DNA from 2 places in the Streptomyces taklimakanensis genome. Region 2 is predicted to be linked to the other one. Evidence: riboswitches for the same ligand, from Rfam matches in the RefSeq annotation. Region 2 holds a riboswitch; the other holds the start of a gene.
The links. A riboswitch is a leader RNA that binds a small molecule or an ion and turns the genes downstream of it on or off. The one in region 2 is predicted to bind glycine.

Region 1 (7,243 bases), 1.2 Mb from region 2:
CTTCCGCACCGGGCCGCGCGCGCGTCCCGCCCCGACATCCAACCAGCTTACGGGCCACGTCCGACAGGGTCGGACGTACTCACCCACACCCGGGCGCGGGTACTCGGGCGGGGGATGGGCGGTCGTACGGACGGGTCCCGGGCCGGTGCGCGGACGGAGCGTGCGCCCGGGCTCGGTGGACGCGCGACGGGGACCCGGTTCGGCGCGGCGGGTCAGCGCGGCGGATCGGTGCGCGCGTAGAAGGGCCTGACGCACTGGCGCATCCAGTCCACGACCGGATCCCGTGCCGCGTCCAACAGCACCATCTGCACCGGCCAGCGCACCGGCTCCCGACCCAGCGCCCGGCCCAGCGCGTCGTGCGCCGCCGCGCGGGCCGGGGGATCCAGCAGGTCCAACTCCACTCCGACGAACAGCGCGGGCGGATCGCCCTCGACGCTGGCCAGACCGCGGCGTGCGCTGCGGACCTGCGGCAGCACCGCGAACTCCCCGGCCGCGGCGGCCAGGAAGTCCACCGGTTCCTCCTGCCAGTCGGGCTCGAAGAGCCGCACCCGGGCGCCGCTCGCCGTCCCCGGCACACCCTCCGGGCCGGGCTCGCGGCACAGCTCGGCCACGGCCGGCGGAGGCAGCGGCAGACCAACGGGGCCCTCGGGGTTGACCACGATGCCCACCTGCGGCGGCAGACCGCGGGCGAACTCGCGGGCGGGGGCGACGGCGAAGGACAGGTGCGAGCCGGCGCACCGCAGGAACTGCTCCTCCGAGCTGAAGACGGGCACGTACGGCGCCCCGTCGAGCTGGACCGTGGGCAGATCGAGGTTCGGGGCGGTCGGCGAGCCGCCCTCGGGCAGCGGCACCCACAGGCTGCTGCGCCCGAGCACCTCCAGCAGCCGGGCACCCGCCCCGGGGACGTCGACGGACGCGGCGAGCGTCTCCTCCAGCTCGTTGCCGGGCCGGCCGCCGTGTCCCGGTCCGTACTGCTGCGGGATGGTCATGTGAAAACCCTATCCGCAACGGAGGACCGCCCGTTCGCCGCCGGCCGGGGAGACCTTCAGTCGAAGACGACCCCGCGCAGCGCACCGGCCGCCGCCCGGTCCAGCAACACCACCGAGGCGCAGCCGGTGGGCGGTCGGCCCGCCTGCGACGTCGCCACCAGGCGCCGCACCGCCCTGCGGTGCCGGGCGAAGGCGTACGCCGACACGCCCCGCCCCCGCTCCGCCTGCCCCGCCAGGGCCACCGGGGGCGGCACGTCCAGCAGCACCATGTGCAGCGCCCGGCCGCGGCGCCGCGCGTTCGACGCCAGCCAGCGGCGCACCCAGCCCTGGGAACCGCAGTCGTGCACCACCACGCTCGCCGTCGAGGCCAGCGCCCGGCGCAGGGAGAGGTAGTGGGCGACGCGCACCAGGGGACGGTAGAGGGCGTACGGCAGCCGGGCCGGCAGCCGCGCCTCCCAGCGCTCCCGCATGTCCTGGGAGTCGATCCGCGTCACCGTCTCGTGGACGGCCACCACGCGCCGGATCAGGGTGGACTTGCCGCTGCCCGGCAGTCCGGAGACGACCACCCGGTCCCCCGCCGGGAAGCGCAGGACCCGTACCCCCGTCGTCCCGCGCAGATCGCGCCCGCCCGTCGGTGCGGGCGCCGCCGCGCGCCGCGGTACCGCCCCGGCCCCACCCTGCGCCGTACAGGCGCTCTCCAGGCTGCTCACTGGTAGGCCCTCCCCGCTTTCGCGCCACGTGTCCGCGGCTGTACCCAGAGCGTGTCAAGAAGGATGACGGCGGACAAGGTGACTACCCGTACCGGGCGCGTCCCGACACATCCGGCTTTCCCCTCCGCTCCCGCGCGCCCCCTTGTGCTCCGTCCGTCACAGGTCCGCGCCGCACCGTGCGCCGGTTCGCGCCCACCCCGTCCGCCGCCGGGACGGACGTGCGATGATGAGCGCGCGAACTGCATACCGGCCGTTTGAGCCCGCGCGGGAGAGTTCCCGGGAAACCGCTGGTCACAGTGGTCTTCCGGGGCGCCGAAGGAGCAAGTCCTCCCTTGAATCTCTCAGGCCCCGATACCGCGCGGGTGAGGCACATCTGAAAAGCGGACGGCTCCCTCCGGGAGACGTCCCACCCACGGTGCAAGCCCAGGTCCGTCCGCGCGGACTCGTGGCGAACCTCTCAGGTTCCGATGACAGATGGGGAGGACCGTGTCCACACCGTCCTCCTCACCGTCCGACCCGTCCGACGTGTCCATCGGTCCGTCGGGCCGTTCACGGCCCGGCCGCCTCGCCTGGGAGCCACGACCATGAGCGATTCCCCCCGACACACCGCCCTCGACGCCGTCCACCGCGCCCTCGGCGCGACCATGACGGACTTCGCGGGGTGGGAGATGCCGCTGCGCTACGGCAGCGAGCGCGACGAGCACAACGCCGTGCGCACCCGCGCCGGCCTGTTCGACCTGAGCCACATGGGCGAGATCACCGTCACCGGCCCGCAGGCCGGCGAACTCCTGGACCGCGCCCTGGTCGGTCACCTGTCCGCCGTCCCGGTGGGCCGGGCCCGCTACACCATGATCTGCGAGGAGTCCGGAGGCATCCTCGACGACCTGATCGTCTACCGGCTGGGCACCGAGGAGTACCTGGTCGTCGCCAACGCCGCCAACGCAGGGGTGGTGCTGGACGCCCTGACCGAGCGGCGCGACGGCTTCGGCCTTCCGGAGGCCGCCGTGCGCGACGACCGCGACGCCTACGCGCTGCTGGCCGTCCAGGGCCCCGCCTCCCCCGGCATCCTGGCCTCCCTCACCGACGCCGACCTGGACGGGCTGAAGTACTACGCCGGGCTGCCCGGCACGGTGGCGGGCGTGGAGACGCTGATCGCCCGCACCGGCTACACCGGCGAGGACGGCTTCGAGCTGTTCGTCGCCCCCGGCGACGCCGAGACGCTGTGGTCGGCGCTGACCGAGGCCGGCGCGGACGCGGGTCTGGTGCCGTGCGGACTGTCCTGCCGCGACACGCTGCGGCTGGAGGCGGGCATGCCGCTGTACGGGCACGAGCTGTCCCGGCGGACCACCCCCTTCGACGCCGGCCTGGGCCGTGTGGTGAAGTTCGACAAGCCCGGTGACTTCGTCGGCCGCGCCGCACTGGAGGAGGCCGCTCGGAAGGCCGCGGAGAACCCGCCGCGGAAGCTGGTCGGCCTGGTCGCCGCCGGCCGTCGGGTGCCGCGCGCCGGGTACGCGGTGGTCGGCGCGGACGGTGCGGTGATCGGCGAGGTCTCCTCCGGCGCCCCCTCCCCCACCCTGGGGAAGCCGATCGCGATGGCGTACGTGGACGCCGGTCACGCCGCGCCCGGCACGGAGGGTGTGGCCGTGGACATCCGCGGTACGCATGAGCCGTACGAGGTCGTCGCGCTGCCGTTCTACCGACGCGAGCGCTGACGGACGCCGGCCTCCCCGACCTTCGACCCCCGGGGGCTCCCGGGGACCGCCGCGGGTCCCCACCGGTCCGCCGTGCCCCGCGCGGCGGACCGCCCCGACCCGTCCCACCTGGCAAGACCCGTTTCCCCACCCACACCTCTCATCGGGAGAATCGCGACATGAGCAACCCCCAGCAGCTGCGCTACAGCAAGGAGCACGAGTGGCTGTCGGCCACCGAGGACGGCGTGGCGACGGTCGGCATCACCGAGCACGCCGCGGGCGCGCTCGGCGACGTCGTCTTCGTCCAGCTCCCCGAGGTCGGCGACACGGTGACCGCGGGCGAACCCTGCGGCGAGCTGGAGTCGACCAAGTCGGTCAGCGACCTGTACGCGCCCGTGTCCGGCGAGATCACCGAGGTCAACCAGGACGTGGTGGACGACCCGGCGCTGGTGAACTCCGCCCCCTTCGAGGGCGGCTGGCTGTTCAGGGTGCGGGTGACGGAGGAGCCCGAGGAGCTGCTCTCCGCCGACGAGTACACCGCCTTCACCGGCGAGTGACTCTCCCGGCCTGCTCCCCGCCCGCCCCGTCCGCCTCCCGCACGTCACGATCGGAAAGATCCGGATGTCGCTTCTGAACTCCTCCCTGCACGAGGTCGATCCCGACGTCGCCGCGGCCGTCGACGCCGAGCTGCGCCGCCAGCAGTCCACGCTGGAGATGATCGCGTCGGAGAACTTCGCCCCGGTGGCCGCCCTCCAGGCCCAGGGCTCGGTCCTCACCAACAAGTACGCCGAGGGCTACCCCGGCCGCCGCTACTACGGCGGCTGCGAGCACGTCGACGTCATCGAGGACATCGCCCGCGAGCGGGTGAAGTCCCTCTTCGGCGCCGAGGCCGCCAACGTCCAGCCGCACTCGGGCGCCTCGGCCAACGCCGCGGCGATGTTCGCCCTGCTCGACCCGGGCGACACCATCCTCGGCCTGGACCTGGCCCACGGCGGCCACCTGACCCACGGCATGCGGATCAACTTCTCCGGCAAGCTCTACGACGTGGTCGCCTACCACGTCGACGCGGCCACCGGCCTGGTGGACATGGCGGAGGTCGAGCGGCTGGCGAGGGAGCGTCGTCCCAAGCTGATCATCGCCGGCTGGTCGGCGTACCCGCGGCAGTTGGACTTCGCCGCCTTCCGTCGGATCGCCGACGAGGTGGGCGCGCTGCTGATGGTGGACATGGCGCACTTCGCCGGTCTGGTGGCCGCCGGGCTCCACCCCAACCCGGTGCCGTACGCGGACGTGGTCACCACCACGACCCACAAGACCCTCGGCGGCCCGCGCGGCGGGGTGATCCTGTCGAAGCAGGAGCACGCCAAGAGGATCAACTCCGCGGTCTTCCCCGGTCAGCAGGGCGGCCCGCTGGAGCACGTCATCGCGGCGAAGGCCGTCTCCTTCAAGATCGCGGCGACGGAGGAGTTCAAGGACCGTCAGCGTCGTACCCTGGAGGGCGCGAAGCTGCTCGCCGAGCGGCTGATGCGGCCGGAGACGGCCGAGGCGGGCGTGTCCGTGCTGTCCGGCGGCACCGACGTCCACCTGGTCCTGGTCGACCTGCGCAACAGCGAGCTGGACGGTCGGCAGGCCGAGGACCGTCTGCACGAGATCGGCATCACGGTCAACCGCAACGCCGTCCCGAACGACCCCCGTCCGCCGATGGTCACCTCCGGACTGCGCATCGGCACCCCGGCGCTGGCCACGCGCGGTTTCACCGCCGACGACTTCCGTGAGGTCGCGGACGTCGTCGCCGAGGCGCTCACGCCCTCGTTCGACGAGGCGAGGGCCAAGGAGCTGACCGCCCGCGTCTCGGCCCTGGCCGAGAGGCACCCGCTGTACCCCGGTCTGTAGGACCGCGCCACGGCACCCGGGTGCGCCGCCCCACCGGGCGGCGCACCCGCGCCCCACACGCCCCGCGCACCCGGCGGGGTCCGAGGGCCCGCCGCACCCGGTGGGCCGTGAACCACGAGCAGACAAGGGAGTCCGCCACCGTGGCCATCTCCGTCTTCGACCTCTTCTCCATCGGCATCGGCCCGTCCAGCTCCCACACGGTGGGACCGATGCGGGCGGCCCGGATGTTCGCGCTCCGGCTGCGGAAGGAGGGTGTGCTGGCCCGCACCGCCTCGCTCCGCGCCGAGCTGTACGGCTCCCTGGGCGCCACCGGCCACGGTCACGGCACCCCCAAGGCGGTGCTGCTGGGACTGGCCGGCCACTCCCCGCGCACGGTGGACGTCGAGGCGGCGGAGGCCGAGGTCGAGCGGGTGCGGCGCTCGGGCCGGCTGGGCCTGCTGACGGCCACCGCCGAGGTCGGTGACGGCGGCGACGGCGGTCGGGAGATCCCCTTCGACGTCGACCGCGACCTGGTGTTGCACCGCCGCCGCTCGCTGCCGTACCACGCCAACGGGATGCTGCTGACCGCGTACGACGAGGGCGGCGCGGTCCTGCTGGAGAAGACGTACTACTCGGTCGGCGGCGGCTTCGTGGTGGACGAGGAAGCGGTCGGCGCCGACCGCATCAAGCTCGACGACACCCCTCTCAAGCACCCGTTCCGCACCGGTGACGAGCTGCTGCGCGCCACCCGCGAGACGGGTCTGTCGGTCTCGGCGCTGATGCTGGAGAACGAGCTGGCCTGGCGGACCGAGGAAGAGGTCCGCGCGGACCTGCTGGAGATCTGGCGGGTGATGCGCGAGTGCGTCGCGCGCGGTCTGTCGAAGGAGGGCATCCTGCCCGGCGGGCTGAAGGTCCGCCGCCGCGCCGCCGCCTCGGCCCGCCGGCTGCGCGCCGAGGGCGACGCCGCGGCGCACGCCATGGAGTGGCTGACGCTCTACGCGATGGCGGTCAACGAGGAGAACGCGGCGGGCGGCCGCGTGGTGACCGCCCCCACCAACGGCGCGGCGGGCATCATCCCGGCCGTGCTGCACTACGCGATGGAGTTCGTTCCCGGCACCGACGAGGACACGGTGGTGCGTTTCCTGCTGACCGCGGGCGCCGTCGGCCTGCTGTTCAAGGAGAACGCCTCCATCTCCGGCGCCGAGGTCGGCTGTCAGGGCGAGGTCGGCTCGGCCTGTTCCATGGCCGCGGGCGGCCTCGCCGAGATCCTGGGCGGATCGCCGGAGCAGGTGGAGAACGCCGCCGAGATCGGCATCGAGCACAACCTGGGCCTGACCTGCGATCCCGTGGGCGGTCTGGTGCAGATTCCGTGCATCGAGCGCAACGGCATGGCCGCGGTCAAGGCGGTCACCGCCGCCCGGATGGCCCTGCGCGGCGACGGCCGCCACCATGTCTCGCTGGACAAGGCGATCAAGACGATGAAGGAGACGGGCGCGGACATGAAGGTCAAGTACAAGGAGACCGCGCGCGGCGGGCTGGCCGTCAACGTCATCGAGTGCTGAGAGGGCGGGGCGCGTGGGGCCCCGCGCGCCCCGCCCCCGCGCGACCGTCGGCACCGGTGCGCGCGGGGCGCCGTCGGCCCCGTCTCAGCGGCGGGACTTGGTCTCGTAGCGGGGGCCGAGGCCGGCGGAGTCGCCCTGTACCTCGGTGACCAACTTGTGGACGGCCACCAGGTCGTGCAGCAGCACCCGGGTCTCCTCCTGCGGCAGCTCCGCGGCGCGGGAGACGTCCTGGAGGTGGACGGGCTCGCCGGGGTGCCGTTCCTCCTCGGCCGTCAGGGCACGGAACACCCTCTCGTGCCGTTCGCCGTACTCCGGGGCGCCCCGGCCGGTGAACGTGCGTCCCGTCTCCCCCGCCGTGCGGGAGTCGGTGGCCTCGGTGCCGCGCCGCCCCTGTTTGCCCTGGTCGCGGGTCTCCAGCCGCT
Region 2 (7,243 bases):
CAGCATCCGCCGCAGCCCCTGGAGACATCGGCGGTGCTTCTCCCGATACCGCCGGCGATCGGACAGGGCGAACCCACTGGCCTCGACCTTCTCGCCCATCGGTGCGTCCCTCCTCTAATGGACCGTGCCCGGATGATGCCCCGCGGATGCGGGAGATAACGCCTCGTGCGACAGTGAGGACCGGTATCCTGGAGTCAGGCTTTCGCCGGGCACATTCCGCAGGCATACGGCGTCACCGTCGGCATCACGACGGTGACTCGTGGAAAAAACCGAAAAGATACGGCCGACCGCATGGCCGGTCACCTTCCAGGTCAGCAGCCTATTGCCCGGGAAATCGCAGGCGAAACACCGTTGCAAAACGCCCTGATGACCTCTTGCCGGTAACATGCGGGACAGCTAGCCGAAACCTCGGCCGAACACCCGTCGTATAAACTTCCCAAAGCGGCGGGAGAGGCGTCCCTCGGTGGGCGCGGATCCGCCGCGTCCCTCACTCCGGCCCTCTTCGCGGCCTCCCCGTACGCCGACAGCGCCGTCCGCGCCAGCCGAGCACCACCGTGTCTCCGAGCGAGAGGCGACCCACCATGCCCCTGCGTGTCCAACCGGCCCCGGCACCCGCACTGCGCAGCGTGCACGCGGCCCTCGGTTCTCCCACCGGCCTCCGCGGCACGTTCACCCCTCCGGGCCCCCAGGCCCGGAAGGGGTCCGTACAGCCGGCCCTCCCCCTGCCCCTCCACGTGCTGGACGGGATCACGGCCGCGGCCGGCCCGCCTCGCGTTCGACTGACCGGCTGGCGCTTCCTGCTGCGGGACGCGCAGGGCACGGTGGGCGCCGCCGAGGCCATGCTCACCGCGGACGGTTGGACGTTCTCGCACTTCTGCGAAGGCCCCTTCGTCACCTCCACCGAGACCGCGCTGGCGCGGGCCGACACGCTGCCGGTGACGTACCAGCCGCGGCTGCTCTCCATGCCCGAGCTGTACATGATGGCGCTGTGGCTGCACGGTGACACGGAGGCCGACGCCGCCGGCGGCTCTCCCGCCTCCTCCGACCTGCTGGTGCCGCTGGCTCCGGCACCGCCGGGAATCGCCGCGCACCGGCCGCACCGCGTCGACGGTCTGCTGCCCGTGCTGGCCCGACGCCTGGTGCCCCCCGCCCCTCCCCTGTTGGGCACTCCCGCCTGACGCGCAGGCGGAGCCCGGCGACGGGCCCGCGCTTCCACGAGCGGTGGGCGCCCCGGCCGGTTCGGCCGGGGCGCCCACCGTTTCCCCTTCTTCTGGTTCTTCCGGTTCTTCCGGTTCTTCCGGGCACCGGCGCGGCGGACCGGGTGGAACCGGACGGTCGGGTCAGCTCTCGTACGCCTCCGGCGAGGGGCAGGAGCACACGAGGTTGCGGTCGCCGTAGGCACCGTCGATGCGCCGGACCGGGGGCCAGTACTTGTCGGCCGCCGAGACGCCCTCGGGGAAGGCGGCTTCCTCGCGTCCGTAGGGGTGCGGCCACTCGCCGGCGAGCTGTGCCGACGTGTGCGGTGCGTTGCGCAGCGGGTTGTCCTCCGCGCTCCACTCGCCCGAGGCGACCTTCTCGATCTCGGCCCGAATCGCGATCATGGCGTCGCAGAAGCGGTCCAGCTCCGCCAGGTCCTCGCTCTCGGTGGGCTCGATCATCAGCGTCCCGGCCACGGGGAAGGACATCGTCGGAGCGTGGAAGCCGTAGTCGATCAGCCGCTTGGCCACGTCGTCGATGCTGACCCCGGTGGCCTTGGTCAGCGGACGGACGTCGATGATGCACTCGTGCGCCACCAGTCCGCCCGGACCGGTGTAGAGCACCGGGTAGTGCGGCTCCAGACGCCTGGCGACGTAGTTGGCGCCGAGCACGGCCACCTGGGTGGCGCGGCGCAGCCCCTCGGCGCCCATCAGCCGCAGGTACGCCCAGGAGATCGGCAGGATGCCCGCCGAACCCCACGGGGCCGCCGAGATCGGCCCCACGCCCGTCTCGGGGCCGGCGTCGGGCTGGAGCGGGTGGTTGGGCAGGTACGGCGCGAGGTGGGCGCGCACCGCCACCGGGCCGACGCCCGGGCCGCCGCCGCCGTGCGGGATGCAGAAGGTCTTGTGCAGGTTCAGGTGGGAGACGTCCGCTCCGAACGTCCCCGGCCGGGCCAGACCGACCAGCGCGTTGAGGTTGGCGCCGTCGACGTAGACCTGGCCGCCCGCCTCGTGCACGGCGGCGCAGATGTCGGTGATGTGCTCCTCGAACACGCCGTGGGTGGAGGGATAGGTGACCATCAGCACCGCGAGCTCCTCGCGGTGCTTGTCGATCTTGGCCCGCAGGTCGTCGACGTCCACGTCGCCGTTCTCGCCCGTCTTCACCACCACGACCCTCATCCCGGCCATCACGGCGCTGGCGGCGTTGGTGCCGTGCGCGGAGGACGGGATCAGGCAGACGGTGCGCCGCTCGTCGCCGTTCGCGCGGTGGTACGCCCGCACTGCCAGCAGGCCCGCCAGCTCGCCCTGCGATCCGGCATTGGGCTGGAGGGAGACCTTGTCGTAGCCGGTGACCTCCGCCAGTCGCTCCTCCAGCTCACGGATCAGCGTCAGGTAGCCCTCGGCCTGGTCGATGGGGGCGAAGGGGTGCAGACCGCCGAACTCGGGCCAGGTGATCGGCTCCATCTCGGTGGTGGCGTTGAGCTTCATCGTGCACGAGCCCAGCGGGATCATGCCGCGGTCCAGCGCGTAGTCACGGTCGGCCAGGCGGCGCAGGTAGCGCAGCATCGCCGTCTCGGAGCGGTACCGGTGGAAGACGGGGTGGGTCAGGTAGTCGTCGGTGCGCAGCAGCCCGGCGGGCAGGACCTCCCCGGCGGCCTCGTCCAACGCCTCGACGTCCGCGGCCGTGGCGGAGACCCCGAAGGCTCCCCACACCGCGGCGAGCCGGTCGCGTCCGGTGGTCTCGTCACAGGCGACGCCGACGTGGTCGGCGTCGGTCTGCCGCAGGTTGACCCCGGCCTCGCGGGCCGCGGCGACGACCTCGGCGGCCCGCCCCGGCACCCGCGCGGTGACGGTGTCGAAGAACGTGTCGTGCACGACCTCCACCCCGCCGGCGCGCAACCCCTGGGCCAGGACGGCGGCGTGGCGGTGGGTCCGGCGGGCGATGGCGGCCAGTCCGTCGGGGCCGTGGTACACGGCGTACATGGAGGCCATCACGGCGAGCAGCACCTGGGCGGTGCAGATGTTGCTGGTGGCCTTCTCGCGACGGATGTGCTGCTCGCGCGTCTGGAGGGCCAGGCGGTAGGCGGTGGTGCCGTCGGCGTCCACCGAGACGCCGACCAGCCGGCCGGGCAGGTTCCGCGCGAACTTCTCGCGCACCGCCATGAAGCCGGCGTGCGGTCCGCCGAAGCCCATCGGCACGCCGAAGCGCTGACTGGAACCCACCGCGATATCGGCGCCCAGCTCGCCGGGGGAGGTCAGCAGGGTGAGGGCGAGCAGGTCGGCGGCGACGGTGACGACCGCGCCCAGCTCGTGCGCCTGCCCGATCACCGGCCGCAGGTCCCGCACGGCGCCCGAGGCGCCCGGGTACTGCAGGAGCACACCGAAGACGCCGCGCTCGGCGGCGTCGGCGGGGATGCCGTCCGACAGGTCGGCGACGACGACCTCGACCCCGGTGGGCTCGGCGCGGGTCTCGATGACGGCGATCGTCTGGGGCAGGCAGTCGGCGTCGATCAGGAAGACGCCTTCCTTGACCTTGCCGACGCGCCGGGACAGGGCCATGGCCTCGGCCGCGGCGGTGCCCTCGTCCAGCAGCGAGGCGCCGGCGGTGGGCAGGCCGGTCAGGTCGGCGACCACGGTCTGGAAGTTCAGCAGCGCCTCCAGGCGCCCCTGGGAGATCTCCGGCTGGTAGGGGGTGTAGGCGGTGTACCAGGCCGGGTTCTCCAGGACGTTGCGCAGGATGACCGGCGGGGTGAAGGTGCCGTAGTACCCCAGGCCGATCATCGAGTCCAGCACCCGGTTGCGCCGGGCCAGGGAGCGCAGTTCGTCGAGGACCTCCGCCTCGCCGCGGGCCTCGGGCAGCCGCAGCGCCTCGGTGCTCCTGATCACCTCGGGCACCGCGGCGGCGGTCAGTTCGTCGAGCGACCCGTAGCCGACCTGGGCGAGCATCTTGGCCTGCTCGCCGGCGTCGGGGCCGATGTGGCGCTCCTCGAAGGGCCTGCCCCGCTCCAACTCGGCGAGGGAAGCGGTACGGGAGGTGCGGTCTGCTGTCATCTGCGGAGGCCTCCTGGTCTGTGCGACCTGCGAGGGGCACCACGGCGCGGGTGCCCTGACGGCCTCCCCCTCTGTCATCTCGACCTGAGAGCTTCACCGGCCCGCGCCCGCGGCCCGGCTTTCACCGTCGGTGAGGAGGGGCCGCGGCTCGTCGCCCGTGACCCGCCCTGCTTTCCAGAGTGACCTCGCCCGCGCGGTACGTGAGCCTGAGAGATTCCGGGGAGGATTTGCTCCTTCGGCGCCTCCGGCGTCTCGCCGAAGGACTCTCCCGCTCGGGGTCAACAGCCACTTCAGAGCCTACCAGCGCGTTACGGGGATGAACCCGACGGCGGTCGCGGGGGCCCCTCCGAGTGGCCGATGGGCCGAATGTGCCGTTTGGTTGTTTGTGGCAACCGTTTTCGAGCAGGTGTTTCCCGGACGAGGAGTTGGAGGGACCGCCGTGCAGACCGACATCGACCCCCGCAACCTGATAGGCCTCAGGACGCTCGACCGTGACGGGCGGAAGATAGGCACCGTGGACGAGGTGTACCTCGACGACGCCACCGGCGTTCCGGAGTGGGCGGCGGTGCGCACCGGGTTCTTCAGCCGTGACGCCTTCGTGCCCCTGGAGCCCAGCGAGGTGGTGGACGGGGTGCTCCGAGTGCCCTTTGAACGTGCCCTGGTCAAGGAGGCACCGGACTTCGGCGTGGGCCGCCACCTCTCCCCCGAACAGGAGCTCCGGCTCTACCACCACTACGGCCTGGACACGTCGGACACCGGTGCTCCCGTGTCCGACGAGAACATGTCCTTCGGACGGATCGCGGGCTCGGAGCGCTGACCGTCCGACCGTCCGCCCGACGTCCCCTCCCAGGGCAAAAGCGGCTCGGAGAGTTCCAGTTCCGGGTCGTCCAGCGCGAAGGTGCGCACCCGGCCCGGCGGTGTGCCGGGCCCCTCGAAGCGCACCGTGACCCGTCCCAGACCACTGCCCTGCACCCAGCCCGGTCCGTACCGTGCGTGCCGCACGTCCCGACCGGGCGGCAGCCGGTGCCCCACCGTCTCCCCGGCCGCCGGGGCCGCCTCCGACGGGGAGGTGGGGCCCGGCGGCCGTGCCGCGTCGGGAGCGGCCGTCCCCTCCCCGTTCGGGGCCAGGGCCGCGGTCTGCGCGAACAGGTCCTCCTGCGCGAAGCCGACCAGACCGCTCACGCCCACCCCCAGCAGCCGTACGCCGGCGGTGGTGTCCACTCCTTCGATGAGCCGGGCCGCGGCTTCCCGGACGACGGCCGGATCGTCCGTCGGACCGCGCAGCGTCTCGGAACGGGTGAGGGTGGTGAAGTCGTAGTTGCGCACCTTGACCACCACCGTGCGCCCGGAGCGCCCCGCCCCCCGCAGTCGCTCGACGCACCGGTCGGCGAGTCGCGCGATCTCCGCGTGGATCCGCGTGCGGTCGGTGAGGTCGACGTCGAAGGTGTCCTCGACCGAGACCGACTTGGCGTCGCGCTCGGCGACCACCGGCCGCTCGTCGACTCCCAGGGCCATCAGGTGCAGCGCCGCGCCGTGTGCCCGGCCCAGCAGCCGCACCAGCTCGGCCTCCCCGGCCTCGGCGGCCTCCCCCACGGTGGTTATCCCGGCCCGGCGCAGCGTCTGGCCGGTGGCGGGGCCCACGCCCGGCAGCGTACGCACCGGCATCGGTGCCAGCAGGGCGCGCTCGGTGCCGGGCGGGACCATCACCAGCCCGTCGGGTTTGGCCTGCTCGGAGGCGACCTTGGCGAGCATCTTCGATCCGGCCAGCCCGACCGAGCCGGACAGCCCGGTGGCGGTCCGGATGTCCCGGCGCAGCCGCTCGCCGACCGCGCGGGCGTCCGCGGCCGACCACTCCCCCGCCGGCGGACCGGTGTCCCCCGCCTCCAGATCGACGAATGCCTCGTCCAGGCTAAGCGGCTCCACCAGGGGCGACAGTTCGCGCAGCAGCCCCATCACCACCTCGCTCACCCGGCGGTAGAGGCCGAAGCGGGGGTTGAGGTAGGCCGCGTTCGGGCAGAGCCGCCGCGCCTGGGCCGTCGGCATCGCCGAGTGGACACCGAAGACCCGGGCCTCGTAGGAGGCGGTGGCGACCACTCCACGTGGGCCGAGGCCGCCGACGACGACCGGCTTACCGCGCAGGCTGGGTTTGGTCGCCTGCTCCACCGCGGCGTAGAACGCGTCCATGTCCAGGTGCAGGACCGTCGGTGCCCTTCTCACACCCGTGATGCTGCCCCACGCCACTGACAACGGCCGCGACGCCCCTCCCTCACTCCGGCGGTCGAAGGGGCCCGGCGGGCCGGCCGCTCGGTCAACCCGCCCGGTTGCGACGCCGCGCCAGTTCGTCGGCGGGATTCTCCCCCAGCAGGGTCTCCCCGGTGTCGATCCGCTCGGCGTGGAGACGCGACAGGGCCGCCTCGACGTCCCTCCGCACCACACCGACGGCGATCCCGAAGACGCCCTGGCCGCCCTGGAGGAGGTCGACGACCTCGTCCGGCGAGGTGCACTCGTAGACCGTCGCACCGTCGCTCATCAACGTCATCCGCGCCAGGTCGTCGAGCCCCCGCGAGCGCAGGTGCCGCACCGCCGCGCGGATGTTCTGCAAGGACACCCCGGCGTCCAGGAGCCGCTTGACGATCTTGAGGACGACCACGTCGCGGAAGCTGTAGAGCCGCTGCGTGCCGGAGCCGTACGCCGGACGGATGCTGGGCTCGACCAGCCCCGTACGGGCCCAGTAGTCCAGCTGCCGGTAGGTGATGCCCGCGGCGGCGCACGCCGTGGGGCCGCGGTATCCGATCCGCTCGGAGGCGGTGTCCCGGACCGCGGTGGCGGACTGGGCGGTGGGCCGTATGGAGGACCCGTGCAACGGATACGGATCGCCCGCCGCGCTACTGTCGCCGGTGCTTCTCACGCCGACCCTCCGTCCTTCGCGTCCCGCGGATGTGCCCGGGACCTGCCCAATCGACGGTAGGCAGTCACTCGGGGTGCGTCAACGATCG

Region 1: another riboswitch for glycine. It lies ahead of gcvT (glycine cleavage system aminomethyltransferase GcvT); the one in region 2 lies ahead of gcvP (aminomethyl-transferring glycine dehydrogenase).

The regions. Positions count from the first base shown of each region.
Region 1 is NZ_WIXO01000001.1:4,202,498-4,209,740, reverse strand. Features, by position in the region: gene F0L17_RS18740 (enhanced serine sensitivity protein SseB) at 213-989, opposite strand; gene F0L17_RS18735 (AAA family ATPase) at 1,046-1,699, opposite strand; glycine riboswitch at 1,955-2,066, shown strand; gene gcvT (glycine cleavage system aminomethyltransferase GcvT) at 2,284-3,411, shown strand; gene gcvH (glycine cleavage system protein GcvH) at 3,570-3,947, shown strand; gene F0L17_RS18720 (serine hydroxymethyltransferase) at 4,012-5,280, shown strand; gene F0L17_RS18715 (L-serine ammonia-lyase) at 5,421-6,821, shown strand; gene F0L17_RS18710 (hypothetical protein) at 6,906-7,243, opposite strand, start outside.
Region 2 is NZ_WIXO01000001.1:5,403,329-5,410,571, reverse strand. Features, by position in the region: gene F0L17_RS23790 (glutamate-cysteine ligase family protein) at 1-99, opposite strand, end outside; gene F0L17_RS23785 (hypothetical protein) at 582-1,178, shown strand; gene gcvP (aminomethyl-transferring glycine dehydrogenase) at 1,341-4,247, opposite strand; glycine riboswitch at 4,312-4,430, opposite strand; glycine riboswitch at 4,432-4,528, opposite strand; gene F0L17_RS23775 (PRC-barrel domain-containing protein) at 4,687-5,064, shown strand; gene F0L17_RS23770 (DNA polymerase IV) at 4,980-6,464, opposite strand; gene F0L17_RS23765 (MerR family transcriptional regulator) at 6,556-7,155, opposite strand.